Regions from separate parts of the Actinoalloteichus hymeniacidonis genome, predicted to be linked through region 2. Evidence: riboswitches for the same ligand, from Rfam matches in the RefSeq annotation. Region 2 holds a riboswitch; the other holds the start of a gene.
What was found. Region 2 has a riboswitch for S-adenosylmethionine ahead of thrC (threonine synthase). Riboswitches for the same ligand answer to the same signal wherever they lie in the genome.

Region 1: it holds a riboswitch for S-adenosylmethionine, as region 2 does, so the genes downstream of both, BKA25_RS23600 (methionine ABC transporter ATP-binding protein) here and thrC (threonine synthase) in region 2, are expected to answer to the same signal.

What each region holds. Positions count from the first base shown of each region.
Region 1 is NZ_JACHIS010000001.1:5,581,470-5,596,308, reverse strand. Features, by position in the region: gene BKA25_RS23660 (TetR/AcrR family transcriptional regulator) at 1-196, shown strand, start outside; gene BKA25_RS23655 (hypothetical protein) at 284-1,009, shown strand; gene BKA25_RS23650 (immunity protein CdiI family protein) at 1,040-1,375, shown strand; gene BKA25_RS23645 (immunity protein CdiI family protein) at 1,396-1,725, shown strand; gene BKA25_RS23640 (immunity protein CdiI family protein) at 1,741-2,103, shown strand; gene BKA25_RS23635 (DUF397 domain-containing protein) at 2,243-2,443, opposite strand; gene BKA25_RS23630 (helix-turn-helix domain-containing protein) at 2,440-3,279, opposite strand; gene BKA25_RS23625 (hypothetical protein) at 3,544-3,753, shown strand; gene BKA25_RS23620 (hypothetical protein) at 3,750-4,235, shown strand; gene BKA25_RS23615 (hypothetical protein) at 4,596-5,156, shown strand; gene BKA25_RS23610 (sigma-70 family RNA polymerase sigma factor) at 5,192-6,124, opposite strand; gene BKA25_RS23605 (NAD(P)/FAD-dependent oxidoreductase) at 6,124-7,323, opposite strand; SAM riboswitch class I at 7,869-7,960, shown strand; gene BKA25_RS23600 (methionine ABC transporter ATP-binding protein) at 8,159-9,178, shown strand; gene BKA25_RS23595 (methionine ABC transporter permease) at 9,175-9,861, shown strand; gene BKA25_RS23590 (MetQ/NlpA family ABC transporter substrate-binding protein) at 10,014-10,853, shown strand; gene BKA25_RS23585 (4-(cytidine 5'-diphospho)-2-C-methyl-D-erythritol kinase) at 11,069-12,034, shown strand; gene BKA25_RS23580 (MFS transporter) at 12,067-13,317, opposite strand; gene BKA25_RS23575 (MFS transporter) at 13,851-14,839, shown strand, end outside.
Region 2 is NZ_JACHIS010000001.1:4,549,612-4,564,450, reverse strand. Features, by position in the region: gene BKA25_RS19000 (cytochrome P450) at 50-1,243, shown strand; gene BKA25_RS18995 (ferredoxin) at 1,258-1,482, shown strand; gene nadD (nicotinate-nucleotide adenylyltransferase) at 1,556-2,161, shown strand; gene rsfS (ribosome silencing factor) at 2,745-3,170, shown strand; gene BKA25_RS18980 (histidine phosphatase family protein) at 3,167-3,778, shown strand; gene octT (diglucosylglycerate octanoyltransferase) at 3,775-4,584, shown strand; gene BKA25_RS18970 (DegV family protein) at 4,581-5,441, shown strand; gene BKA25_RS27980 (ComEA family DNA-binding protein) at 5,818-6,519, shown strand; gene BKA25_RS18960 (ComEC/Rec2 family competence protein) at 6,516-8,888, shown strand; gene thrC (threonine synthase) at 8,971-10,233, opposite strand; SAM riboswitch class I at 10,245-10,375, opposite strand; gene holA (DNA polymerase III subunit delta) at 10,554-11,537, shown strand; gene rpsT (30S ribosomal protein S20) at 11,724-11,984, opposite strand; gene BKA25_RS18940 (sulfite exporter TauE/SafE family protein) at 12,237-13,043, shown strand; gene BKA25_RS18935 (hypothetical protein) at 13,146-13,616, shown strand; gene BKA25_RS18930 (3-deoxy-7-phosphoheptulonate synthase) at 13,711-14,802, opposite strand.

The sequences.
Region 1 (14,839 bases), 1.0 Mb from region 2:
CGCCGCAGAACATGACGCCGGGACCGCCCGCATCGAGGATCCCGTCATGGCCACCACCCAGTTCATGGGCATGATCTCGAATTACATCTTCTGGCCGCGACTGCTCGTCGTCGGTTGGGCCCCCACCACGGCCGAGGTGGACTCCGCGGTCGACGACGCCGTCGCCACGATGGGCGCCCGCTACCGGCTGCGGTAGGCGGACCGAGGCGCCACGGCGATGGCGAAACCGGTCGCCCGTCTGGCAATCTTCTGACTGTGCCTACGCATGGTGAGGAGGCGTGTCGTGCCGGTAACCGAAATCGTGGAGCAGTTGCGGCGGGCCTATGACCTCTTGACCGAGGCGCTGCGCTCGACGGCGGTGGCGGACCTGGCGATCATCGAAGGCCACGAGGTGTTCGCCGGAGCTACCAAGGGTTCGATTTGGCCACAGGTGGCGCAGATCCACCGGCTGGCGCATTCGGCGGCGGACGAAGTCCGATTGAGCGAGGCCGCGCTGCGTGGCGCGCAAGAGATCATCGACGCCTACTGTTGGGAGATCGCCGGTCATGGGCTTGCACGAGCTGAAGTGGGCGCAGGAACTGCTTTACCGTCAGGCCAGCCCGGCTATAACGTGAAGGATCACTACGCCGAGTGGATCGACGAGCTTCGGGGCAAAGGGATGCACGTGGAGCCCGATGCTGTCGTGCGCATGATACGACTGCGCAATGGGCGGCTGGTGTGGTTGGAACGGGGCCATTCAGATGGGGGATTGGAACATATCCTTCGCCGTTCTCGGGTGAGAGACTTCGAGCGGTCTGGGATTTCGCGAGACGAAATTGTGAATTTGGTCTTCGTGGCGCTCGAGGAAGGAATTAAGGTCGGCTATATAGGGCAGGATCGGCCGGTTTATGAAGTAGCCTATGGCGGGAGGTTTCGACGCGTGGCGATCACGGTGCGCGACGGATTTATTGTTGGTGCGATGCCGGTGCCGCTGGGCCGTAGAGTCCGGGCGAGGCTGCATCGATCTTGAGGTAGGGGAAGGATGAAGGTGGCTGTGGTTGTGACGATCCTGACTGGCTGGGATGAGGGTCCATTCTACTATGACAACGGTGATCCTGAAGATTCGTTGAATCATTGGATCGACGAGGATACGGTAGCTTTCCTGCGGATCGGGCCTGAGCTGGTCCGTGAGCTTGTCGCGTGGGACAACGAGTATCAGGCAACTTTCAATAGGGAAGATTTTCGAGCTTCCGGATTTCCTAGCTCAAGTAAAGAGGCGGAGTGGGTTGAGCGAGGGAAGGCGTTGGCTTTGTGGTTGAAGAACGAGTCTCCGGTCGTTTCCGCAGTTGACTATCAGGCCAACGGTTGCATCCCGGACGGAAGTTGCATGATTTGACCGAACCTATCGTGGTGTCCATGTTGAGTGGCTGGGATGAAGGTCCCTTCTACTACGATAACGGAGATCCCGAGGATTCGCTGAACCATTGGATCGACGAAGATACCATCCAATTCCTCCAAATTGGTCCAGAGCTGGTCGCAGATTTGATGGCGTGGGACGACGAGTTCCAGCAGACTTTCAATCGCGATGATTTCCGCGCTTCCGGTTTTCCGAGTGAAGAGGCTGAAAAGAATTGGGTTCAAAAGGGAAAAGAGTTGGCCGTGCGCCTCAAGCAAGAGTCGCCGGTGGTTGCGCGGGTCGATTATCAAGCCTATGGCTGCATCCCGAAGGGGTCGTGCATGATATGAAGTCTCGGAGAAAAAATGGATCTGGGTAGGACGTTGATAGATGTATCGCTCTTGGTAGGCCTGGAAGAGGGGCCGTTCTACTACGACAGTGGCGATCCTGATGACGATTTGAATCACTATATCGACGAGGAGACGATAGAATTTCTCCGACTCGGCCCTGATCTAGTTCGAGAGCTGCAGGGTTGGGATCAAGAGTACCAATGTGCTTTCGACCGGGAGGATTTTTCGACGGCTGGCTTTGCCTCGCCCGAGGTGGAGAAGGTTTGGCTTGAAAGGGGGCGGAAGCTTGCTGGGCGACTGAAGCTTGAGTCGCCGATAATTGGCCGGGTCTATTATCGGGCTCATGGTGTTATCCCCGCAGGGGATTGTGTCTTCTGATTGTAAGGCGGAGTCGGGCGGGGCCTCAATCTAGATTGGGCCATGCTCAGAACGCCGCTGCGTACCTCGTATATCGCGCGCTCCCGGGCGACGCCGCAGGTTCTCCTCGCTGCGGCGCCGCCTCGACTACGCGCAGACCTCAGCCGAGCCGGTTGGCCTTGATCGAGAGCACGAACGCGCCGAAGGTCGCTGGATCGACGTGGAGGGTGCCGCCAGCTCTGTTCTTGGTGTCGCGGATGCCGACGAGGCCGGGCGCGTGGCCGATCTCGACGCAGTTGCCGCCGTTCTCGGACCGGCTCGACTTCCGCCAGATGGGGAGGTTGTGCGGTTGCGTCGTCATGGTTTCTCCATCTCCTTGATGATGTCGCCGATGAGACCGGTCGAGTCCACCGGGCTCATCGCCACATTCATGACGTTAGCGACTGCGGCTCGGTATGCGTCAACATCACGACGTTCATGCAGGAACAGCGAACTCCGTCGGTGCTCAACGCAGACGACCGAGTCCCGGTCATCCGGGAAGTCGAACAGATCGAACGCGCCTTCCAAGTCCGGGCTCCACGGACAGGAGAGCGCGATGACACGAAGATCGACGGCGGGTAGATCCGCGAGGTCTATAAGGGCGTAGAGCTGATCAATCTGTGTCTCCGGGCCACCGATTGGTCGCCGCAGCGCGGCCTCGCCGAGGATGGCTACCAGTTCGGTGGCGCGTCGACCGGTGAAGTTTTCGCGCCGTCCAACCCTCGTTCGGACACGAGTCTCAATCTCTTCGTCGGGCACATCGCCCGCGGTGAAGATAGCCCTCGCGTAGTCGGAAGTCTGCAACATTCCGGGGACTAGCAACGGCGCGACGGTGACGACCCGGCACGCGTCGCGTTCCGCTTCGAGCAGCGCGCGTAGCGCACGTGCTTGCTCGGGCAACCCCGTTGCGACCCACTGGCGGCCATCGACGTCTGTCGCCATGGCGATCAACTCGTCGCGGGTTGTTGCATCCACGCCGAGTAGAGCTAGAACCGCAGCGAGGTCAGTCGGGCTGGGCGCTCGAACGTTGGATTCCCATCGCGCGACCGTCGAGTGCGATAGCCCAGCTTGGAGCGACAGTTGTCGCGCACTGGCGCCCGCAGCTTCTCGGTGACGACGCAACTCATTCGCGAGTGCCAGGGACTTCGGCGTGGCCATGGGACGAGCGTACGGGCGCTCCATAGTCCGTTGAGTCTCCCCCAATTGGGGAATTGTATCCACCGACTCCGCAACTGGATACTGACTCCGGAGTCACTAAGTCTCTGGAGTCGATCTGTGGAGGATGTGCATGTACTGCTCATTCGAGAGCGTTCAGCGAACGTGCTTCCGCTCGGGGAACGCGATCACCCTGCGAGGAGCCAAAGGCGGGAGCGCCAAGCACACACTGAACGGGCTTCTGGCTTCGTCTGTTAGCGGCGCGTCATGATCGCGCTGGTTGCCTGCGGCTCGGCCCTGGTCGTCCTCGGGCTTGCGCTGGCCTGGTGGGGCTACCGGCCGCCGAAACGAGTCGCACCGAAGCGGGTGCGTTCGGTGTCGGTGATGACGATTCTGGCGCGCTGCGCCTTGGAAGCGCAGCAGTCGGGCTATCGCCCAGTGCTGGTGGGCGGCGTGCCGGTGGGGGTGCGGTCGTGAGGTTTCGTGATCCGGCCGACTGGTCGGTGTCGGTGCCCGCGCGGTTGCAGGGCATCGTCGAGAAGCGGGAATCGCTGGTGGTCAGCTGCAATCGAGCGCGGGACCACGTGTTGATCGAGGCGACTCGCAGGCCGTTGACTCCGGTGTTGGTGGCACTCACCGTCACCGATGCTCGCCGGCTACTTGCCGCGCTGCGCCCGCAAGGTCGGCCGATCGAACTGCCCGCGGTGGGCAGCGGATTGGTCGGGCGGCACCTGGTCGTGACCCCGACCGCTCAGCATGTCGATCTAGCGATTCTCGGGACCGCACAGCCGATCGGTTGCTGGCGCATTCTGTTCGACGACGTCCCACAGGCTGGTTTCGCGCTGGCCGACTCGATCACGTTGTTGCGTGCCGAAAACGCTGCGGAACATGGGCCGGAGTCGGGTTCTCCTCAAGCCAGCGCCATCGTGGCCACCGCTGGAAACGGGGGCCGAGGATGAGCGATCCGTTCCATGCGCCCTGGTGGTTCGTTCGTTCGGTACAGATGGGCGATACCCACCTTGGTCGAAGCGAACAGCGGGACGGCTCGGTGGTGGTGTGGCCTGCGTGCGGGGGATCTCGTTTCGTCGCACTCAACCGGTGGCCGATCGAAGAGTGCTACTACGAGGACCAACCGTGCCCCGCATGTTCCGTCCTCGATAGACCAGCGGAGACCGGCACGGTCATCGTGCCGATTCGTCGTGCGCGGGCGGTGATCCGATGAAACCCGAACCCACGATCACCACGTTCTTCGTCGTCGGCACGGTCCGACAACTCCGGGCCGCCCGAGTGCGTCCCTATCTGCATGCGGCGGTGACCCGATGAGCGAGCTGCCGGCCGACACCGCAGGCGAACCTCTGCTGATCGATCAGGTCGCGGCGCCGGAAGCAGGGCTGATCCTGCAACGACACAAGGTTTTCGTCGACGCGGGCGAACTGCTGCCCATTGACGGCGACCGGGCAATCGCGCTCTGCGGAGCCGGGGTCCTGTTCGGTCCACCACCCGCCGAGGTCGAGCCGGGAATCCCCAGTACCCATGTCGAGGACTGTCACGACTGCCGAGCCATCCACCTCGGCGAAGTCGATCCGCCGGCCTCCGATGACGCGGTCCGCTGGTTCGTCCGCAGATCCGGGGAAGTTCAGGTGCATATCGTGCCCGCCGATGGCGTCACCGCAACCCGCCTCGTTGCCCTGTGTGGCACGACATTCCGCCTCGGCGACGGCCTGGAACGGCTCGTTCCCGGCGACGGCGCGCCCTGCGTTGCCTGCCTGATCGGCTCGTTATCGGTGCCAGCCACGCCGCTGCGGTACCGGTGCGATGTAGTACCGCTGGGGCTGTTGGTCTTCCGTTCCGAGCGCCGGCCACGCCGCGCCTACCGCTGAGACCGGCGGAAACACGCTGGCAGGGGACATAAGAATCACCATTCCATGAGGGGCGCGTCGTGTTCGCGTCGGCGCCATTCCTTGATGAGCCGACCGAAACGGGCGGTGGTTCCCATGCTGCGCACGGCCGAGACCTTGCCGTCGCGCATCTCCAGAACGGCGAGCCCGCGCACCCGATCTTCGAGTGTCACGACCAGTGCGGGGGAGCCGTTGACCACGGCGGCGTGGATGGCCGGGGCGCCGCCCAGCAGCTTTCGCCTCGCCGGAGTCGGCTTGAAGTTGGCGCGTATGGCTGCGGCGATTCGATCGGGAACCGAGTAACGGGTGAATTTCGTGGTCCAGTTGGCCCCGTCGGCGATCGCGGTCGCGTCGTCGGTCAACAACGCCACCAGGCGTTCGGTGTCGCCCGAGGCGGCGGCGTTGACGAAGGCCTCGACGATGCGGCGCGCGGCGGCACCGTCGACTGCACCGAGGGTCCGCTTGGTGGCGACATGACGTCGAGCCCGGTGGGTGTGCTGTTGGCTCGCGGACTCGGTGATGTCGAGGATCGTGGCGATCTCGGCATGGCTATGGGAGAAGGCCTCGCGGAGAACATAGACCGCCCGCTCGATCGGCGTCAGGCTCTCCAAGAGCACCAGCACCGCCAGCGTCACCGACTCCCGCTGTTCGACGGTGTCGGCCGGGCCCAGCATCGGGTCACCGTCCAGGAGTGGTTCGGGCAGCCAGTCGCCGACCGCGCGCTCGTGCCGCAGCTGCGCCGACCGGAGGCGGTCGAGAGACAGATTGGTGACTACCTTGGTCAGCCACGCCTCGGGTACCTCGATGTGTGATCGGTCTGCGCACTGCCAGCGCAGGAATGCGTCTTGCACGGCGTCCTCGGCATCGGCGGCCGAGCCGAGCAGTCGGTAGGCAATCGAGGCCAACCGATCCCGGTTGACCTCGAAATACCCCAGGTGAGCAGTGTCCATCAGAGCGACTCTGCGTGCCTATCGCGGCCGACCGAACGATCCGCGGTGGTCAGCCGGAGTTTGCGGCTCGGCAGCCCGTAGGTCGGATGGCAGGTGCTCCACACGACGTTCTTGAGCACTCCAGCCTTGAGACGCGCGGCAGGCCGGCCCCGGAGAGACCAGGACCTCGAGTGCGCCTCGCCATCGACCGCCTGGAAGATCGCATCCCGTTGTCCGAGGCTGAGGCAGTTTCCGAGGTATGCCATCGGGATCTTCGAGATCTTCCGACCGGTCAGGTCCCCGACGATCGCGGCCGTTGCCTGCCTGGCGGTGAATCCCGCCGAAGCGCACGACATCGGCAGCGGACTGCCGTTATCGCCGACGGCATGGACGCTGTCACCGGCGGCGTAGACCTCGGGGTGCGAGACCGAGCGCATCAGACGGTCGACGGTGATCCTGCCATCGTGTTCGACATCAAGACCGCTCGCGGCGGCGATGGGATGGACGGAGAAACCCGCCGCCCACACGGTCGCGTCGGAAGCGAGGGTCGTGCCATCGGAGGCGACGGCCCCCGTGGCCTCGACCCGGCCGATGGTGGTGTGCTCGTGCACTGTGATGCCGAATCGGTCGAAGGCACGAAACAGATGACGGCGAGCCTTCGGGCTCAGCCAGCCGCCCAGCTCGCCGCTGGTTGCGAGGGTGACCTGTAGTTCGGGGTGAGCCTCGACGATCTCGGTAGCGGCCTCGATCGCGGTCAGATTGCCGCCCACCACCAGCACCCTTCCATTCTCGGCCAGCTCGCCCAGCCTGCGACGCAATCGCAGTGTCGGCTGCCGTTCGGCGATATGGAAGGCGTGTTCGGCCACGCCGGGGACGCCGTGGTCGGCGGTGGTGCTGCCGAGCGAGTAGAGGAGGGTGTCGTACTCGAGTCGTTCGGTGCCAGCACGGTCTTCGACGGTGACGATTCGGTGCTCGACATCGACGGCGGTGACACGCGCCACTCGCAGCCGGAGGCTCGTGCCTGCGAACACCTTCGCCAATTCATGGCGGGGCGCATCCTGGCCTGCGGCGAGCTGGTGCAGGCGCATCCGCTCGACGAAGTGGGATTCGGCGTTGACGGCGGTGATGTCGAAGTCGTCGGGGTGAAGGTGACGGGCGAGGTATCCGGCGGCGAAGGCCCCGGCGTATCCGGCCCCCAGGACAACGATGCGATGGCGCATTCTCCTGCTCCTGTCTCTACGTTCGCACCCAGAACGAGATGGCACCGGGATTCCTGACACGGCCGAAGAGTGACTTGGGTCACTGATGTCCGGGATCGTCGCCGTGCGCTCGTTCGGCGCGATACGAACGATTCGGGCGAGCCATCATCGAGTCGGCCGGTCGGGCCGCCGAACTTTGCCCAAGGGCGGTCACCGGGCATCCTCCTGCGAGATCACCGCGTTGATCCCGAGTCGGTGCAGCGAATCCCCGAACCCGGCAGGGGATCGCGCTCGTTGCTTCGAAGACGACGAACGCGGGTGGAGAATCCCTGCTGCCCAGGCCGAACCCGAGTGGTCCGAGCGTCCGGGCGGCGACCCGACCCGACGGCGTGCTGCCAACCGATCGCGTTCGCTGTGCGTGTCCTCCGACACGCTCTGGCTGCCCGACCTCGTGCCTGGAGCCCGCGCCGAAGCGCTTTCACGTTGGGCGAAACGGGTGCCGTTGTGCCGATGTGGCCTGAATCTACTTGCGTTCACACTCGCTCGTCGGTTTTACTCAGTGAGACCGACCATCCTGAGCGGCTGAGAGACCTGGCTCTATGACGCCGCAGCAACCACCCACTCGTTGGGCAGGTGCTAACGCCAGGACCGATGGAGTCGTAGTGTTAGTTCGCTTCATGCTCACGCGCCGACGTGTGGTCGACCAGTGTCGTCGAACCGCTTCCGGCTGTCGGGTCTACCTCGAGTCAACCCGAGCTTAGAACCCACCGGAATTTCGTCGCCCTTTCTCACCGCCCCCGATGGGGGCGGTCTCAGCGTGCCGCCTTTCGCGCGGCCCGGCGTCGTGGAGCTAAAGATGATCACTGTCGACAAGCTGACCAAGACCTTCCCCGGCAAGAACGGCGTGGTGCACGCCCTGGACGGGGTCACCCTGTCCGTCCCGGAAAGCACGGTGTGTGGGGTGGTGGGCCCCAGCGGCGCGGGAAAGTCCACGCTGGCCAGGTGCATCGCGCTGCTGGAACAGCCCGATAGCGGTTCGATCACCGTCGAGGGCACCGACCTGGTCTCGCTGCGCGGTCGTGATCTGCGGGCCGCCCGCCGCCGCATCGGCGTCGTTCCGCAGGGCGATTCGCTGCTGCGCCAGCGCACCGCCGCGGGCAACGTCGCGCTTCCGCTGGAGAGCGCCGGGGTGAGCCCGGCGGCGCGTCGTTCCCGGGTCGTCGAGTTGCTGGACCTGGTCGGCTTGACCGACAAGGCAGGCAACTACCCCGATCAGCTTTCCGGTGGTCAGCGGCAGCGTGTCGCCGTGGCCAGGGCCTTGGCGGCGCGGCCGTCCGTGCTGCTGGCCGACGAACCGACCTCGGCGCTGGACCCGGAGACCACCGGTTCGGTGCTCACCGTGCTCGACCGGGCGCGGGCCGAACTCGGTGTGACCGTCCTCGTCGTCACGCACGACATGGCAGTGGTCCGGCGGATCTGCGACGACGTCGCGGTGCTGGACGACGGACAGATCGTGGAACACGGAAAGGTGCTCGACTTGCTCAGCGTGCCAGGTAGCCGGATCACCTCCGCCCTGCTTCCCGAGGTCGACCAGGCGACGGGGGCCTTCAATCCCTCGACGCGGGCCGACGTCGTCGCCGAGGTGGTGCTGGTCGGATTCGCCGCCGTCGGCGCGCTGCTGCCGGAGGCCGCCAACCGGTTCGGCGTCGACCTGTCGATCCTCGGCGGCGGTCTCACCAGGCTTGGCGACACCCCGGTCGCTCGATTCCGCATCGGCTTGACCGGTGACCGATCCGAGGCTGCGCTGGCCTGGCTCGGCGAGCACGACGCGACGATCCGTCGCACCCCGCAGGAGATAGGAGGAGTGGCCGCGTGAGAGAACCGACCCCGTGGGATCGGGTCTTCGATCTGGTGTCAGCCGCCACCGGAGACACGATCTTCATGGTCGGCATCGCCACCGTCTTGGCGGCGATCGGCGGAATCCCCCTCGGGGTGCTGCTGCACATCACCTCGCCGACCGGTTTGAGCCCGCGTCCGGTCCTGCACCGGGTACTCGGCGTGGTGGTCGACATCGGTCGTTCACTGCCGTTCGTGGTGCTGCTGGTCCTGCTGGGGTCGGTGACCAGGACGTTGGTCGGCACCACGATCGGCCCGACGGCCGTGATCGTCCCGCTCACGGTGGGTGCTATCCCGTTCGTCGGACGGCTGGTCCAGGCTGCCCTGCGCGAGGTCAACGCCGCGGTCGTCGAGGCAGCCATCACCACCGGAGCCAGCCGCACGCGCATGGTCCGCAGCGTGCTGCTGCGTGAGGCGGGCCCGGCGCTGGTCGCGGCGATCGGTGTCACGGCGGTGACGTTGATCGGCTACTCGGCGATGGCCGGGGTCATCGGCGGTGGCGGACTGGGCGACGTGGCGATCCGCTACGGCTACCAGCGCAACGACACCCGGATGTTGTGGGCGTCGGTGATCGCGCTGGGTGCCCTCGCGTGGTTCACCCAGCTGCTCTTCGACCGGTTGGCCCGAGGCATCGATCGACGGCGGTCCGCTTTGAAGATCTGATCGCGCCACGCACAGCTTGTTCTACCCGCGCCACCGGCCCGTTGCCGCGCAACGGCGTCCGGAGTCCGGTGGCGTCGGTCCAATTCAGTCCACTGTGGACACACTGGCCGCAATCGCACAGTGGGCCACCAGCGAAGAAGGAGTACACCGCAATGCGTATTCGAGCTCGGGTCAGACAGACCACCGTCCTGCTGGCCGCCTCCGCAGCCGTGCTCGCGGGCTGCGGCAGCGAGAACGGTCCGGACGCCACCGAGCCCGGCTCGACGGACGGCCCGTTGCGCGTGGGCGTCAGCCCGGTGCCGCACGGCGAGATCCTCAACTTCATCAACGAGGAGCTGGCCGAGGAGGCGGGACTGGAACTGGAGGTCGTCGAGTTCACCGACTACATCCAGCCCAACACCGCGCTGCAGGAGGGCTCGCTGGAGGCGAACTACTTCCAGACCGTTCCCTACCTCGACAACTTCGAGATCGAGCACGGCGGAGAGTACGAGTGGATCGAGGCGGTGCACCTCGAACCGCTCGGCCTCTACTCGGAGAGCGTCGAGTCGATCGACGACCTGCCCGACGGCGCCACCATCGGCGTGTCCAACGACCCGGCCAACCTCAACCGGGGTCTGCAACTGCTCGCCGCCAACGACCTGATCAGCCTGCGGGAGGGCACCGAGGGGCAGGCCACCGAGGCCGATGTCGAGGACAACCCGAAGAACCTGGAGTTCGCGCCGCTGGAGGCCGCGCAGCTGCCGGTGAGCCTCGCCGACACCGACGCCTCGGTGATCAACGGCAACTACGCCATCGACGCGGGCCTGAGCCCGGCCGACGACTCCATCCTGCTGGAGGAGGCGGCGGACAACCCGAACGCCAACGGCATCGTCACCACGCCCGCGTTGGCCGACGACCCGAGGATCGCCACGCTCGTGGAGCTGCTGACCTCCGATGAGGTTCGGACCTTCATCGAGGAGAACTACGACGGCGGTGTGCTGCCCTCCTTCTGACCCGACTCGTTCTCGCCGGAAAGCGGGTGAGAACAAGCATCGTCGCGGCCATCGGCCCCCATCCGCCCTCGGCCCTCGTGCAGGGGGACGGATGGGGGTCGAGCGGGGTGATCCGGATGCACCAGCGACTAACGGAAGGTGATCGTCTGATGCCGAAGAGTGCTCATAGAAGGTTGATCGAACACATCCAGCGGAACCGGCCGTAGGCTGCAGGGGTGCTCGCAGTCGTACCACCCCCGATAACGGTTCGCGTTCCGGCCAAGGTCAATCTGCACCTTGGCGTCGGCGATCTGCGTGAGGATGGCTACCACGATCTGATCACCGTCTTCCAAGCCCTGTCGTTGACCGATGAGATCACCGTCGCAGCCACGGACGATCCCGGCGTGGAGGTGCACGGCGAGGGAGCCGATGCCGTGCCCGCCGGGCCGACGAATCTCGCGTGGCGAGCCGTCGAGGCGCTGGCCGCGCATGTCGGCCGGAACTCAGCGGATCCGAAGGTCCGGGTGGTGATCAACAAGGGCATTCCGGTCGCGGGTGGCATGGCGGGCGGTAGTGCCGACGCGGCGGCGACCTTGGTCGGGCTGGCCTCGCTGTGGAAGTTGGACATCGGCCGAGACGAACTCGCCGATGTCGCGGCGACGCTGGGCAGCGATGTGCCGTTCTGTCTGCACGGCGGCAACGCGCTGGGTACCGGTCGCGGCGAGCGGCTCGTCCCGGTGCTGTCCCGGCACTCGTTCCACTGGGTGCTGGCGCTGGCCCGCCGAGGACTGTCGACGCCGAGTGTCTTCCACGAGATGGACCGGCTGCGCGATGAGGGCAGACCACCCCGCATCGGCTCCGTCGAACCCGTATTGGAGGCCTTGGCCTCCGGCGACCCTCGGCAGTTGGCCCTGTTGCTCGGCAACGACCTGCAGGCGGCGGCGGTGTCCTTGCGCCCCACACTGCGTCGGACCCTGCGGGCAGGCGTGGACGCGGGCGCGCTGGCCGGTGTGGTGTCCGGTTCGGGACCGACCTGTGCCTTCCTGTGTGAGAGCGCGGCATCCGCAGTCCAGGTGGCAGCCGAGCTGTCCGGGGCGGGAGTCTGCCGCACGGTTCGGGTCGCCCAGGGGCCGGTGCCGGGCGCCAAGGTCGTGCAACGCGAGGATCAGACGCGGCCTGCCCCACCACCGGTGCACGCATGAGTGGCAGGCATCGGGCAGGAGACGAGCCCGAGTCACCAACGAAGCGACGTCGGCACCTCGTCCTGATCCACTCGCAGCCGGACGCACAGGGGCAGGATGCACAACACGGCGGCGCTGAGGAAGAACGGGGCCTGGACACCAAGGCTGCCCGCCACCGTGCCACCGACGAGTGCCCCAGCCCCCGTAGCGGTCAGGCCGCACAGGCGATCGACGCTGGTGATACGCCCGAGCAGCGCGTTGGGACCGATGCTCTGTCGTATCGAGGTCGCCACGATCGTCCAGACCATGAACATGGCGTTCCCGGCGGAGACGACCACGAAGGCCAACGGGAGCGAGGACGTCACGGCCTGTAGGGCGTACATGGCCCCGATCAGCAGTGGTACCGCCCGGACGATCACGCGGCGACTCACCCGTCCTTCGAGCCGCACGGCCAGGTAACTGCCTGCCAGTGCGCCGACGGCCTCGCCGACCAGGAACAGTCCGAACCCGATCGCATCGAGCCCCAACCAGCGGGTGCTGAACAGCACGAACACGCTCGTGATCATTCCGACGCAGAAACTCACCACCGCGCCGATGAGCGTGACCGAACGCAGGACGCGGTGCTCCAGGACGTGTCGGATGCCGGTGCCGACCTCGGCCGTGATGCTGCGGATCCCCCTCGGTCCCCGGGGGACGGCGACGCCGGTCTTCACCCGAACCCAGACCAGCATGACCGCCGAGAGCAGGAAGGTAGCCGCGTTCGCGACGAACGGCAGGGCGTGGTCGATCGAGAACAACACGCCGCCGATGGCCGGACCGAGGAAGGCGACCCCCATCGTCCAGGAGAAGGTCAGCAGGCTGTTCGCGCGGTCGAGCTCGTGGTGGGGCACCAACTGCGGCAGGATCGCCTGCGCCGCGCTATCGAACAGCGTCTGCGTGGAGCCCAACACGATGGCGACCAGATACAGCGGCCACAGCGTGTGCACATTGCCCGCGACCAGGCCCGCGAAGGACAGGATCGCCACGGCCCGAACGACATCGCTGAAGATCATCAATGCCCGGCGGCGCATTCGGTCGGCGGCGACCCCGGACCACAGGGTGACCAGGGCGGCGGGCAGCACCGAGGCCACCTTCAGCGCGGCCACCGCCGTCTCATCGGTGGTCAGCTCGACCGCGAGTAGCTGGATCGCGGGCAGGTACAGGCCGGTGCCCAATGCCGATATTCCATTTGCCAACAGCAGCGCCAGGAAACTGCGGTTTCCGGCAATTGGTGACGTCGTTCCGGCGGCGCCGCTGTTGATCAACTGACTCGACTCTCCTTGAAACGGGGCGGCGTCCCACCTTCGAAGAGTCGTTGCAGGGTGCCAAATGCGGGTAACGGGCACCGCAGAATGACACTGCGGAACAAGGTCGCGGAAACGCGCCATGAAATTTGACCTAGATAATTCACGGCGAATTCAGGGGGTTTTATGGTCGATATCGACCGTGGAAGCGCCCACCGGCAAGGATGACCTGGCGCGTCGGACCTGGGCTCTCTCGGTCAGTTCATTGCTCAACCCCCAGCTCGCGAATTCGGATGATTGCAGTCGATCGACAACCATCACGAGAAGATCAATATTACGGAGCAGTGGGCGGCGTGCGCAATCGTCGGTACGGGCTAACGCGGTGCGCCCGATGGCGCAGCCGGATAGGCTAAAGCGCAACCAATCGGACTTCCGTTGCGCCTTTCGGGTAAAAGGCAAACGGTGGAATTGTATGGTGGTAAGCGAACTTTGCGGCGCGCACGCCAGCCGCGAGCTCTTGACATCCAGTCCGGTGGAGCTTGCATGATCGACTGGTGACAGAGAGTGACAATCGAAGCCGGCGTATCCGCATCTGGGACTCCGGGCCCTTCCGCAGGCTGTGGTTCGTCGGGTTAGCAGGCTCCCTCGGGTTATGGACCGTCCAGATCGGTTTGACGGTCGCAGTACTGGCCGAACACTCCGGCTCGACACTGGCCTGGCTGCTGCTGGCGGGGACGGTTCCCGGTCTGCTGGCCGGACCGGTCGCGGGCGCGGTGGTCGACCACGTCGAACCGAGGCTGGCTGCCGGCGTCGCTCTCGCAGTACAGGCCGTGCTGATCATGGGCATGGCGGTGTCGCTATCCCAATCGCTGATCGCCGTCGCCGGGTGCAACGCGATCTGCTCGATAGCGGCCCAATTCCCACCCCTGGCGCTGCAGCGGCTCCGCTATGCGTTGCTCGACGAACGCCAATGGCCACTGGCCAACGCCGCGGTGTCCCGCATCATGGCGATCACGACGATCCTGGGCGCGGTGGCGGGCAGCGGGGTCAGCGATCTCGGCGCGTTGCCCGTCTTCGGCTTCGCCTGCGGACTCCAGGTGCTCGGTGCTTTCGTGGTGTGGCGAATGCCTGTCATCGGACGAATGGGCCTCGACACCGCAGCTGCGCCACGACGGCTACAACTCGGCGGTGGGATCGCCGTCCTACGCCGCAATCGGGCCGCCAGGGCCGTTGTCGCCCTCTGCACCTCCTGGGGTCTGATCGGCGGTGGTCTCACCGTGCTGCTCGGGATCTTCGGCACCGACCTCTCCGGCGATGGCCGGGGCGTGGCACTGCTCTTCACCGTCTACGGAGCCGGATTACTGGTGGGCACGGTGCTGGCCGGACAACTCGCCGCCACAACCATGCGCACCCACCACCTCACGGCCTATCTCGTGCAAGGAGTCGCCTGGACCTCGGTGGCGCCACTGGCCACGCTCGCCGTCCCGCTCGCCATCGTGCTGTTCATCATGGGCATCGCGGGCGGCGTGATCATCGGCATCGA
Region 2 (14,839 bases):
CTCTGTGTGGATCTTCCATCTCGGAAGCCGCCGATGAGGAGACGACTGGATGGTCACAGCAGGCGAACCGAGGAGCTATCCCTTCGGGTCGGTCGACCGCTTAGAGCTTGATCCGACATATGCGGCCTTGCGCTCCACCGAGCCGGTGGTGAGAGTCCGGATGCCCTACGGAGAGGACGCCTGGCTCGCTACCAGCTACCAGGACGTTCGGACGGTGTTGTCCGATCCCAGGTTCAGCCGTGCCGCCTCCACCGGCCGGGACGAGCCGAGGATGAGTGAGGACGTGATCCAGGGCGGCCTGCTATCCCTGGACCCACCGGAACACACTCCGCGTAGGCGGATTGTGATGCGGTCCTTGAATACGCGCCGGATCGAGGAGCTGCGCCCGACGGCGCGGTCAGTAGCTGACTCGCTTATCGCTGAGATGGTGCACACCGGTCCGCCTGCCGACGTGGTCCACGACTTCGCCATCCCCTTGGCAGCCGAGGTGACCTTCGAACTTCTCGGGATGGCGACCGAGGACCGCAAACAGTTGTGCGAGTGGACCGACGCCACCTTGAGTGTGACCACGATGAGTCCAGCCGAGGTCGACGAGAGCATGGCGAGGTTGGCGGAATATCTCGCCGAACTGATCAACCGCCACCGGCGGACCCCGTCAGTCGGTCTACTCGGAGAGTTGGTGGACGCGGCCGACAACGGAGTCATCTCCGAGGATCAGATCGTCCCGACTTGGATCGGTGTACTCGCTTCGGGGAACGAGGCCGTCACAAGTCAACTCTCGAACTTCATCTACCTCCTCATCCAGTGGCCGGGCTTGGTCGATCGCCTGCGGACAGATCCTGGTCTGGCCCCCACCCTGGTAGAGGAACTGACACGTTTCGTGCCGCTCGGCGCAAGTGCAAGCTTCGCCCGTTATGCCTTGTCGGACGTACTGCTCGGTGACGTCCTCATCCGGGCGGGGGAGGCCGTGCTTCCTGCCATCGGATCGGCGAACCTGGATCCGGCCGCCTTCGAACGACCCGAGGATCTGGACCCGGATCGGATCGGTCGTCCGCATCTCGGTTTCGGGCATGGTCCACACCGCTGCCCTGGCGCCGCGCTGGCCGGGATGATGCTTCAGGTGGGATTGACCGCGTTGTTCGGGGCACTGCCACAGCTCCGATTCGCCGTCGAGGATGATGGTCTCGAATGGAAGAGTCCGGTGCTGGTCCGGGGTCTGGTCAGGCTTCCGGTCAGCTGGTGAGGGAGGACGACGTCATGAGTCGCTGGAAGATCGACGTCAACCAGGGGGCGTGCGTCGGATCGGGCATGTGCGCAGGCACCGCGCCCGAGCATTTCCGGCTCGACGGCGCTGCGGCCAGCGCGATCTCGGAGGAGATCGACGCGCACGATGGGGTGATCGACGCCGCGGACAGCTGCCCGGTCGAGGCCATCCTGGTGCGTGAGTTGGTCGGTGGGAAGGTCGTAGCACCGGTCGACTGACCTGGTCGGCCGCCGCCCATCCACCCGACCGGTAAGCTGCCCGTTCGTGTCCGAGACGACGGCGGTGAGTCCGATGGAGAGTTCTGCCCGTCGGCGGGTGGGTGTGATGGGCGGCACCTTCGACCCGATTCACCATGGCCACCTGGTGGTCGCGAGCGAGGTACAGGCACGCTTCGAACTGGACGAGGTCGTGTTCGTGCCCACCGGAAAGCCCTGGCAGAAGGACGGCCAGGTCATCACCGCCGCCGAGGACCGCTATCTGATGACGGTCATCGCGACGGCGTCCAACCCGAGGTTCTCGGTCAGCCGTGTCGACATCGACCGCGACGGGCCCACCTTCACCGTGGACACCCTGCGGGATCTGCGCACCCATTACACCGATACGGACTTCTTCTTCATCACCGGCGCCGACGCGTTGGGGCAGATCCTGTCCTGGCGTCGAGCCGACGAGCTGTTCGCGCTCGCGCACTTCGTCGGAGTGACCAGGCCCGGCTATCAACTCGCGGACCACCACCTGCCGGCAGGCTCGGTGACGCTGATCGAGGTGCCCGCGATGGCGATCTCGTCCACGGCGTGTCGCACGCGCGTGGCGGAGGGGATGCCCGTCTGGTACCTGGTTCCCGACGGCGTCGTCCAGTACATCTCCAAGCGGGACCTATACGTCGATTCCAGTCGCTGACCTGCTGTCTTGTCGCCATCGGGGGTCGGTGGGAATGAGTCCGATCGGTTCTGGAGTCGGTCCGTCGTGTGGTCCAGCACGGTGATCGCCGATGCGGTCTGGCGCAGGGCGTAGGCGAGGTGGAGCCACGGTATGCCATCGGCGAGAGCTCGGCGCCGGTCTGCGTTGTCCGATAGGTAGTGGCCTCATCGGCCTGTGCGGCGGGATCGACCTCGAACCGGCCGATGTCGCGGAGCCGGGTGGGCAGCACGCTCGACGTCCGGATGGGGGCGTTCCCGCCCGTCTCGGGCGCAGCAGCGCTGTGGATCGACGGTGTTGTCGAGCTGGCGTGACCCCTGTGGCACGAAGTAGTCCGGCAATCGATTACACCAGGTCAGCGACGAAACGAGTCGGCCAGGGTGGTCCTGGTTCCCGCTCGCATCACCGCACCGGGTGCGGGCTGTACCGGGGCCTGACGTCGGACCAGGATCGTTCCAACACCCGGCTACGTCACCTCACGTCTTTTTGCGTGTCGGCGATGTACCGGGCACCGGTACGCTCAGACACTCGAGCGGGCGAGCTTGCCCGCCACGGAGGGAGAACTGTGGTAGCGACCGACGAGGCGCGGAAGACGGCGCTCGTCGCCGCCCGTGCGGCGGCGGACAAGAAGGCCCACGAGATCGTGGTGCTGGACGTGTCCGATCAGCTTGTCATCACCGACTGTTTCGTGATCGCCTCGGCGCCCAACGAGCGTCAGGTCTCGGCCATCGTCGACGGCATCGAGGAGAAGCTGCGCGAGATCGGTGTGAAGCCGGTACGCCGTGAGGGCGCCCGTGAAGGCCGGTGGGTGCTGTTGGACTTCGTGGACGTCGTCGTCCACGTGCAACACGCCGAGGAACGTGCGTTCTACGGGCTCGAGCGGCTGTGGAAGGACTGTCCGAGGGTGCCGTTCGACGATGGAGCCCCCACGTCGACGTCTTCCGAGGACAGCGCCGAGGCGGCTTCGGCGACCGAGGACGATCAGGCGTGACGCTGTCCAGATTGGTGCTCTGGCGGCACGGCGAGACAGGGCACAACGCAGAGGGCCGGTTGCAGGGCCACCTCGATACCGAACTCACCGAGCGGGGGCGTGCGCAGGCTCGCCGTGCCGCGCCCGAGTTGGTTCGTTTCGAACCCGAGGTCGTGGTCACCTCGGATCTTCGTCGTGCTGCCGACACCGCGTCGGCCTTCCACCTGATCACCGGCGTCAAGACTCAGACCGACACCAGGTTGCGTGAGACGCACATGGGTGATTGGGAGGGTCTGACCTCGGTGGAGATCGAGGAGGCCTGGCCGGGGCTGCTGTCGAAGTGGCGCGACGATCCGACTCAGCCGACGCCGAACGGGGAGACACGGATCCAGGTCGCGGACCGCGCCGCAAGCGTCGTCGCAGACCTGGATAAGGAGTATTCGGGCACGGTGTTGCTGTGCGCCCACGGTGGTCTGATCACGACGCTCACCGGGCGGTTGCTCGGTCTGGATCTGCCCCATTGGCTGCAACTCGGTGGCATCGGGAACTGCCATTGGACGGTTCTGGAACGCCGTGCCGACGACATCGTGTGGCGGCTACGGCAGTACAACGCAGGCATCTCGGAGTGAACGCGGCGGATCGTAGAGGTGGGGAGCTGCTGGTCCTCGGCGATTCCCTCGCCTTCCACGGTCCGCAGGGCCCACATCCGGCCGACGAACCGAGGCTGTGGCCCAATGTCGCCGCCGCAGAGTTGGGCGGTACCGCTCAACTCGTCGCGGGGCTCGGTTGGACGGCACGGGACGCCTGGTGGGCATTGACCGGCGATCCGAGGGTGTGGGCCGCGTTGCCGCTGGTCCGCGCGGTGGTATTGGGTGTCGGAAGCATGGACACGCTGCCCTCGCCGCTGCCGACGGCATTGCGGGAAGGCATCCGGTACCTGCGTCCCGACGGCCTGCGTCGACGGGTCCGGGCGGGTTACCGGCGGCTCCAGCCGTCGCTGACCCGGGCCATGGGCGGTAAGCCGGTGGCGCTGCCGCCTCGGCTGACGGTCCGGTATCTCGATGAATGCAGACGGGCGATCCGAGCGCTACGTCCCGAGCTACCGATCATCGCGATGGTGCCCTCGGTCCACCGCGCCGACTCCTATGCCCGGATCCATACCGGGCATGCGCCTGCCGAAGCGGAGATCCGGGCCTGGGGCGGCCGAGTCGGCATCCCGTTGCTCGATCTGCCTTCGCTGGTCACCGACCACCTGGACTCCGGCCAGGGCAACCGTGACGGGCTGCACTGGGGCTGGACGGCACATCATGCCGTCGGGCTGGCCTTGGCCGAGCTGGTCATCGCGACCGGCGAACCCATCCGGACGGCGATACGGCCGACGCACCACGGCATCGAAGCGATGGCCTGGCGGCAGAACAGCAGGCGCCCGGGATGACCGTGGCCATCGTCACCGATTCGACAGCCCACCTCCCCGAGGGATTCGCCGAGCGATATCGGGTGCGGGTGGTGCCGCTGCACGTCCTGGTGGACGGCCGGTCGCGGCGAGACTGCGTCGACGTCGGCCCGAAGGAACTCGCCGCCGACCTCCGGGCCCACCGCCTGGTCACCACCTCCCGCCCGACACCGAGCGAGTTCGCCGCGGTCTATCGAGAACTGCTGCGGGACGGCGCCGAGATGATCGTCTCGGTGCACCTGTCGGCAGACCTCTCCGGAACCTGGGATGCGGCGTGGTTCGCAGCCGAGGAACTGGGCTCGGACCGGATCAAGGTGATCGATTCTCGTTCCACCGGGATGGGCCTGGGCTATGCGGTCCTGTCGGCCGCGATCGCGGCGGGCTCCGGTGCCGATGGCCACGAGGCTGCCAGGATCGCCGAGGAGACAGCGCTGCGGACCAGGGCCTTCTTCTGTCTGGACACCCTGGAGTACCTGCGACGTGGTGGTCGTATCGGCACTGCGGCGGCGTTCCTTGGCACGGCGCTGGCGGTGCGTCCGCTGCTACACGTCGACGACGGCGGCATCGTCCCCCTGGAGAAGGTCCGCACCTCTGCGCGGGCGCTGACCAGGCTGGTCGACCATGTCGTCGAGACCGCCGGGTCCGGCGATGTCGGCGTGGCGGTGCACCACCTGGATGCGCCGGAGCGAGCGGTGGAACTGGCGTCGAGGATCGAGGAACGCGTTCCCGGCTGCCGGGCCTGTCTGATCTCGGAGTTGGGCGCGGTGATCGGCGCGCATACCGGGCCCGGCGTGCTGGGCGCGGTCGTGTTGCCGGGCGGCCCTGACCTGATCGGCTGAGCCACCCGAGTGGCTGGGCGTAACCCCACGACGTTACGCAACCGAGGGCGATCGGAAGGCCGCCGTCGCGTTCTGACCGGGGAGTTGTCCACACCGTCCGATCCATCCACATGTGGATCTTGAACTCGGGTGTTGCTCGTGATCGACGGCTTGAATGCACGGCATGGCCGTTTCCACGACACCACGCCGAGCTGTCTTCCCGGGCCCTCGGCGGCGACTCGACGTCATCGTCACCGGGGAGGACGGCGATGGCGTGCCGCCGGACGCCGGTGTGACGAGGGCCGTCGGGGATGGCTGGAGACGGCGGGACGGGACCGGTCGAGGTGCTCCACCCGTCGGCGGGCGACATCGCAGTCGCGTCGGTGACCCGACCTCCGTGAAGCTACCCACCGAAGGCAGGCTCAACCGCCTCGTCCGGCGCTGGGTGCCCGCTGGCATCGGCTCGGCCCGACTGGACCCCGGCCGATCGGGCGCGCTGGCGCTCGGGCTCGGCGCGGTGGGTATCGCCTTGGTCGTCACGGTGGGATTGCTCTGGCGGTCCGCGCCTGCTGCGGAACCACTACCGCTGGTGCCCGCCGCCGCCACTCCGCAGACCTCGTCGACCTCGGTGGCAGAGACGACGACGGCGCCCGCCGAACTGGTGGTCAGCGTCGTCGGGCGGGTCATGACACCCGGACTGGTCACGCTCAGCGCGCCAGCCAGAGTGGCGGACGCGGTGGCGGCTGCGGGCGGGGCACACCCGGATGCCGATCTCGACACGGTGAACCTGGCTCGTCCGCTGGCAGATGGTGAGCAGATCCACGTCGATGCGCCCGTGCCACCCGGAGCGCAGTCCGACGGCGGCGTGGTCGGCGGTGGCGAGGCCGCGGCCACCGCCGGTGGTGGTGCCGCGATCGACCTGAACGCGGCATCGGTCGCCCAGCTCGACTCGCTGCCCGGCGTGGGGCCGGTCACCGCGCAACGCATTCTCGATTGGCGGACCGAACACGGTCGGTTCGATTCCGTCGAGGACCTGCGCGAGGTGGACGGGATCGGCCCCACCAGGTACGAGCGATTGAAGGACCTGGTGACGGCATGATCGAGCAACCGGCTCGCCGTGACCTCCGACTGGTGCCCTCGGCGCTGGCGGTGTGGGGCACCACCCTGGTCGGGATGTACGGCGGCCACCACGCCGCGATCCTGGTCGGGATAGTGGCCTGCCTGCTGGTGATCGGCTGCGGCCTCCGGGCCTGGCATCGATTCCCGCTCGCTCGACGAATGATGGCGGGCGTGCTGGCCGTCGGGGCACTGACGATCACGGCCTCGATCGGTATCGCCCTTCGGGTCCAACACACCAGCGGCCATGAACTGCGGGCCGCAGCCGAGCGAGGCGCCGAGGCCCTCGTGCGGCTACGACTCACCGAGGATCCGGTCCGGTTGAGCAGCGCGGGCTATGCAGGCTCGCCGGACGACGGCAGGTTGTTGATCCGCACTCAGTTGACCGCGATGCGAGGGGACGACGGATGGACCCCGACCTGGGGAGGAACGATAGTCCTCGCCGATGACCCCGAATGGGCGACGCTGCTACCCGGTCAACAGGTGACCGTCGAGGGCTCGCTGCTCCCTGCCCGCTCCGGCGACCTCACGGTGGCGGTGCTCCGGGTGCGGGGACCACCCACGGCGGTCGGGCCGGTCTCGTGGTGGCAATCGGCTGCCGACGTGATCCGCGGTGGACTGCGGACCGCAGCCAGCGTGCTGCATCCCGATCCGGCAGGCCTGCTGCCCGCACTGGTGGTCGGCGACACCCGCGATCAATCGGCTCAGGTCGAGGAGGAGTTCCAAGCTGCGGGATTGACGCACTTGACCGCTGTGTCCGGCGCCAATCTGGCGATTCTGTGCGGGGCCGTCCTGTTGGGATGTCGGGCATTGAGCCTCGGGCCGATCCCGTCGACCTTGGCAGCGGGCGTGACGCTCGTGGGCTTCGTGATCCTGGCTCGTCCGGAACCCAGCGTGCTTCGGGCGGCTGCGATGGGCGCGGTCACCCTGCTGGCCTTGGTGCTCGGACGGCGTCGCTGTGCCCTGCCGGCGCTGGCGGGAACGGTGATCGTCCTGTTGATGGTGCGCCCGGAGTTGGCCACGCATCCGGGGTTCGCATTGTCGGTGGCGGCGACGGCGGGTCTGGTGATCCTGGCGCCGAGGTGGGCGGGTGCCCTGCGGGATCGAGGTGTCCCCGTTGTGCTCGCGGAGGCTCTGGCCGTCGCGATGGCCGCGCAGCTGGCCACCGCCCCGCTGGTCGCCGGGCTGTCCGGCGAGGTCAGTCTCATCTCGGTATTGGCGAACCTGCTGGCAGCACCGGCGGTGCCACCTGCCACGGTGCTGGGGGTGCTGGCGGCGCTGATCGCGCCGCTGCACCTGGGTACCGCCGAGCTGCTCGTGCGGTTGGCCGGGCCCGAGGTGTGGTGGTTGATCCTGGTCGGACGTCATGCCGCTGCTGTTCCCGGGGCGCGCCTGGACTGGCCGGGCGGGATGGGCGGCGGGGTGCTGCTCGCGGTGGTTCTCGTGGTGCTGATCCTCCTCGTGCGATCGCGGCGAACCCGGACCCTGGTGCTGGCACTGGTCTTGGTGCTGGTGCTCTTCCTGGTGCCGAGCCGGATCGTCGCACCGGGTTGGCCGCCACGGGATTGGACGGTGGTGGCCTGCGACGTCGAACAGGGCGATGCCATCGTGCTCGCCACCGGCGAGCCCGGCAGCGCGGTGGTCGTGGACACCGGACCGGACAACGGGGCCGTGCACGCATGCCTGCGTGATCTCGGCGTCCACACTCTCGCGCTGATCGTGCTGAGTCATCTCCATGCCGACCACATCGGCGGGCTGACCTCGGCGATGACCGGGCGGCGGGTGTCGGCGGTCGCGGTCGGCCCGCTTCGTGCACCCGCCTGGGCCGATACTCGGGTGCGCGAATCGGCGGCTGCGGCCCAGGTGCCGATCGTGGAGCTCCGGGCCGATCAACGCCTGGACTGGCCCGAGCTGACCATGGAGGTACTCGGACCGGTCGCCCCACCTACCCGGGTCGACGAGGAATCCGGCACGGAGATCAACGATGCCTCGTTGGTGATCCGCGCGACGACGCCGGTCGGTCGCGTACTGCTGACCGGGGACGTCGAATTGGCCGGTCAGGATGCCCTGCTCGGCTCGGGCGTCGACCTCGGTGCGGACGTGCTCAAGGTGCCGCATCACGGCTCGCGCTACACCTCACCACGTTTCCTCGCGGCGATCAGACCGAGAGTCGCCCTGATCAGCGTGGGTGCCGACAACCGCTACGGGCATCCCAATGCCACGGTGATCGACGAGCTGACGACGCTGGGCGCCGAGGTGGTGCGTACCGACCTCGGCGGCGACGTGGCGGTGGCCGAGGGAGCCGAGGCGCCGTTGGTGGCTCGTCGTACCCCGGAGGTGGCCCAGCCGTGAGCCGGGGCGGGACCGATTCACCGATCCCGCCGGCTCCTCGACCGCCCCGAAGTCCCAAGTCCGATTCGAGACGCCGGTTCGCTCAGTAGCCGAGCGCCTCGTGCACGGCCTGCGCCGACGGCGGCACGGTGGCCGTGGGTCCGACGTGATCCTGAATCGCGTCGAGGGTCTTGAGGCCGTCGCCGGTGATCAGCAGTACCGTCTCGGCCTCCGGGTCGATCTTTCCGGCCTCGACCAACTTCTTCGTCGTGGCCACGGTGACCCCGCCTGCGGTCTCGGTGAAGATGCCCTCGGTCCTGGCCAACAGGCGGATGCCCGCGACCACCTCCTCGTCACTGACGTCCTCGATGGCACCGCCGGTGCGTCGGACGGCGTCGAGCACGTAGGGGCCGTCGGCAGGTGCGCCGATCGCCAGTGAACGGGCGATGGTGTCCGGGCGAACGGGCTGGACCACGTCACTGCCCGCTCGGAACGCGGCGGACACCGGAGAGCAGCCGGTGGCCTGGGCACCGAAGATCCGGTAGGGCGTGGGCTCCACAAGACCCAGTTCGCCCAGTTCGCGGAAGCCTTTGTCGACCTTGGTGAGTTGCGCACCGGAGGCGATCGGGACGACGATCTGCTCCGGAAGTCGCCAGCCGAGCTGCTCGGCGACCTCGTAACCGAGCGTCTTCGAGCCCTCGGCGTAGTACGGCCGCACGTTGACGTTGACGAACGCCCAGTCCTCGTGCTCGGCCGCCAGCTCGGTGGCAAGCCGGTTGACGTCGTCGTAGTTGCCCTCCACCGCGATGAGGGCACCGTCGTAGGCCGCGGTGGTCAACACCTTGGCCCGCTCCAATGTCGACGGGATCAGCACCACGGAGCGCCAACCCGCACGAGCCGCCGCAGCGGCGACGGCGTTGGCGAGGTTGCCGGTGGAGGGACAGGCCAACACCTGGAATCCCAATTCCCGGGCTGCGGCCAAGGCCACAGCGACCACGCGGTCCTTGAAAGAGTGGGTGGGGTTACCGGTGTCGTCCTTGACCCACAGGTTCTTCAGCCCGAGTTCGGCGCCCAGTCGGTCGGCACGCACGAGCCGGGTCAGTCCGGGCTGGGTGTTGGCGTGCTCATCGACGTCGGCGGGTACGGGGAGCAGGTTGCGGTAGCGCCAGATGGAACGGGGGCCCGCCTCGATGTCCTCCCGGCGGATCCTGCCGAACTCGTAGGCCACTTCCAGCGGTCCGAAACATTCGGCACAGGCGAATTCGGCCGCGAGCGGAATGCGGTTGCCGCACTCCCTGCAGGACAATGCGATTGCCGGACCGAGATCCAACGTGGCATCCGTGGAATTGCGCAGGGTGGTCGTCATCGCGAGGCCTCTCCTCATCTTTCCCGCTGTCGCGGGCCGGAATTGGCACCGTGATCGTCGACAGCCCGCAGAGCGCGGTTGGCAGGCGACGCCGGTTGCCGGGGTTTCGTAGGGCCGGACCCTCTACCCCTCTGGATGAAGTCTTCAGTTGTGCGGCCAACCCTAGGGCATCGAAACAGTCCGAAACCACCCTGCGTCCGAAGCGTGGGACCGGATGCCCTCTTCCGACGGTGGCCTTCGCCGCATCCGCGCGGCAGGATCGGACCGCCGTCGGCCTCTCGGCGCCGAAGCCGGTCGGGCACCCGTGCCAGGATGGTCGGGTGAGCAAGCAAGCCGCCCCGGCCGCCCCGCTTCTGCTGGTCCTGGGGGAGGAGGAGCTACTCGTCGAGCGCGCCGTGCGAGCGGCGTCGGACGCGGCGAAGGCACTCGACCCGATGACCGAGACGGTCCGGATCAAAGCAGCCGAACTGACCGTGCCACGGTTCGCCGAGTTGGTGAGCCCCTCGTTGTTCGGCGAGGGGCGGGTGGTGGTGGTGGATACGGCCCAGGACGCCGGCGCGGAGCTCGCCGAGGCGCTCGTCGCCTATCGGCCGCAGCCCGATGACGGGATCGTCCTGGTCGTGGTCCATTCCGGCGGCGGTCGTGCCAAGCTGGCCAAACAGCTTCCGGCCGCGCTCAAGGGCAACGGCGCAGCCGTGGAGGAATGCGGAAAGATCACTCGGAGCAACGAGCGCGAGGCCTTCGTTCGCAACGAGGTGCGGCGGGTCGGTGGCCGGATCGACGCTCGGGCGGTATCGGCCCTGGTCGAGACGGTGGGCTCGGACCTGCGAGAACTCGCCGCCGCCGCAGTTCAACTGGTCGCCGACACCGACGGACCCATCGACGAGACGGTTGTCCGTCGGTACCACCGGGGCCGCGCGGAGGTCACCGGGTTCGCCGTCGCGGAGAAGGCCGTCACCGGCGATCGGACGGGCGCCCTCGAAGCACTTCGGTGGGCTCTGCAGACCGGGGTGCCCGCCGTGCTGATCGCGGACGCGTTGGCGGACGCCGTGCGCAGCATCGCCCTGGTGCGCGGCGCCCGTAATGGGGATCCCATGCAGATGGCTGGTGAACTGGGCATGCCGCCGTGGAAGATCAAGAAGGTGCGTACCCAGGTCCGAGGCTGGGAGGAAGCCGGGTTGGGCAGGGCGATGCACCTGGTGGCCGCGCTCAACGGCGAGGTGAAGGGCATGGCGGCCGATTCCTCGTACGCGCTGGAACGCGCGGTGTTCGGAATCATCGACGCCAGATCCGCCGCCCACTGAGAGACCTGCGTCTGCGGCGGTGCGGTCTCCTGTGTCACCGCGCTCCGACGCTCTGAAAAGCGAGAGACCGCCGAGGGAATGCCCCTCGGCGGTCTCGATCGACCTGTCCGTGCGCCACCGAGCTGCCGCTGTACGCGGCCGACGGCCTGCGTCACGGATAGCCAGGACGAAGTCCTGGCAGACAGCTCAGAGCTGGTTCACGCGCTTGGCGATCGCCGACTTCTTGTTGGCGGCCTGGTTCGCGTGGATGACGCCCTTGCTGGCAGCCTTGTCCAGCTTGCGGCCCGCCTCGCGGCTCAACGTGATGGCCTTGTCCTTGTCGCCGGCCTCGGCAGCCTCACGGAACTTGCGGATCGCGGTCTTGACCGAGGACTTCACCGCCTTGTTCCGAAGCCGGGCCTTCTCGTTGGTCCGGATCCGCTTGACCTGTGACTTGATGTTCGCCATGCGACAACCCCTCGGTCTCGATGTGTGTCAGTCGTGCCGCGTATCTCTCGTGGCGCTGCCGAGCGTTCACGCAGGCGAAGCCCGGATCGGGAACGACAGTCTTCCTCCATGGCGGAATGCCACACGGCACGACGGCGCAGTCTAACAGCCGGGAAACCGCGCGCCGTGGGGCGCCGGAAGCCGGTCGGGCTGTGACGATTCTCGCCATCGACGCAGGTCTGAGCCGCCACGCACTGATCGTAGGCTCGATGGGTGTCGAGTCCTCTGGAGTGGGCCGGGTTCGCCGACGTGTCCCTGGCAGCGCTTCTCTTCTTATGCGTCGCGGCCTTCGCCGCAGGTGCCGTCGACGCGATCGTCGGAGGCGGGGGACTGATACAGCTGCCCGCGCTGCTGCTGGTCATGCCGGGTGGCGACACCCTGCTGAGTCTGGCCACGAGCAAGGTGGCGGCGTTCGCAGGCACGGCCTCGGCGGTCCCGACCTACGCTCGACGGACGCGTATCGACTGGTGGACGGCGGTGCCTATGGCACTGATCGCCTTCGGGGGCGCGGTCGGCGGGGCGGCCTTCGCGAACCTGCTGCCCACCGACGTGCTCAACTGGGTCGTGTTGATCGCCCTGGTGGGCGTCGGAATCTATACCTGGCGCAAACCGGCACTCGGCTCGGTGGAGACCCCGCGCTTCGGCCGCCGAGCACAGATCGCGTTGGCCGCGCTGGGTGGCCTCACCATCGGCTTCTGGGACGGGCTGGCCGGCCCCGGCACCGGATCGTTCCTGGTCTTCCTATTGGTCGGGATGCTCGGCTACGCGTTCCTGCACGCTTCGGCGACGGCCAAGCTGGTCAACACCGCCACGAACCTCGGAGCGCTGTGCTACTTCATTCCCGCAGGCAAGGTGCTGTGGGGACTCGGTCTGACGATGGCGGCCTGCAACATCGCAGGCAGCGTCACGGGGGCGCTGATCGCCACCCGTCAGGGCTCGGGCTTCGTGCGACGGGTCTTCCTCTCCGTGGTGGCGGCGATGGCCTTGACCCTCGGCGCACGTCTGATCTTCGGAACCTGAATCGACGCCCACCAGCATTCTGAACGAATAGCGGGCATAGGTCCGGTATCGGTTCTCCCCTGGCGGTCGACAAGCGGTGTCCGGCGGCATCAGGATGACCGCGTGCAGCCTCGGACAGACACGTCCTATGCCCCGCGTCCGGTTCGTTTCCTCGGCATCGAGGAGGCGGGTGGTTGGCGGATCAAGTGTTATGGCATCGCGGAGGGCACCTGGTATCCGAGAGCCGAACTGGTCGACGCGGGTGTCTCGCGTGCGGTGGAGGTCCTGGGCGCGGTCGGAGCCGATCAGGGTGCCCACGGTGTCGCCTACCTCGTTGCCCACGACGCACGGAACGCGTGCGTGGTGTCGGTGGACTGGTGGATGCGGCGGCATGAACTGTGGCAACGCACCTTCCACGCGCCGGTCGAGCGGCCCGAGGAGTTCGTCGAGGTCCGTGACGCGCCCGCCGCGACGGTCTGGGAACTGGCGGTCACCGGTTACGAACGCGCAGCGTGGATGCGGCACGTGTTGACCAATCAAGCGGGCCCCGACTTCGGCGCGTACCTCGACGACGCCTTCGAGGGCCTGGTCTGACCGAGGTTCGAGTCCACCGATCGATCGGCCCCGACGCCGGGGGCTCCGAGCCTGCGGGCTGCCCGGAGTCCTCCCGGCGTGGTCACCGGATCGGTCAGCCTGCCGCTGCGCCGCGCCGTCGGGCGACGGCGTCGGCCAGCGTACGCAGCGTGGACTCGGTCGATTCCCAGCTCATGCAGGCGTCGGTGATGCTCTGGCCGTAGCGGAGTTCCTCGCCCGCCACGACGTTCTGCCTGCCCTCGACGAGGAAGCTCTCCAGCATCACGCCGACCAGTCCCTGTTCGCCCCCGGCCAATCGCTCGGCGAGTTCGCCCGCGACGACCGGTTGCCTTCGGTGGTCCTTGCCGCTGTTGCCGTGGCTGGCGTCGACGATCGCGCGGGCAGGCAGTCCGGCGGATCGCAGGAGGTCCATCGTCGTGGCGATCGTCGCCGCGTCGTAGTTGGGTCCCGCCGAGCTACCTCGGAGCACGACATGGCAGTCGGGGTTGCCGGTGGTGCGCAGGATCGCGGCCAAACCGCCGTCGGTGATGCCGGTGAAGACGTGGCTGGAGCCTGCCGCAGCGACGGCATCGACCGCGACCTGTACATCCCCGTCGGTGCCGTTCTTGATGCCGATGGGCATCGACAGGCCGCTGGAGAGTTGTCGGTGCACCTGGCTCTGTGCGGTCCGCGCGCCGATGGAGCCCCAGCTCACGGTGTCGGAGATGTACTGCGGTGTGATCGGGTCGAGGAATTCGCAGCCGACCGGCAGACCGAGATCGAGGATATCCAACAGCAGCTTCCGCGCCAACCGCAGGCCCTTGTTGACCTGGAAGCTGCCGTCGAGCTCGGGGTCGTTGATCAAGCCCTTCCACCCGAGCGTGGTGCGGGGCTTCTCGAAGTAGACGCGCATCACGATGCGCAGTTCCGTGCCTACCGATTGGGCGAGCTCGGCCAATCGGCGAGCGTAGGTCAGCGCGGCGTCCGGGTCGTGCACCGAACATGGTCCGACCACGACGAGTAGGCGATCGTCCCGACCGTCGAGGATGTCGGTGACCTCGTCCCGTCCGGTGGTGACGACCCGAGCGGCATCGTCGCTCAGCGGCAGTTCGTCACGGAGCAGGGCGGGGGAGACCAACGGCCTGATCTCGGCGATATGCCGATCTCGAACCGAGTCGGTGCTGGCGGGGATTGCGAGGGACACGATCGGCGCCTTTCCGCAGACCGAACCCCAACAGCATCAG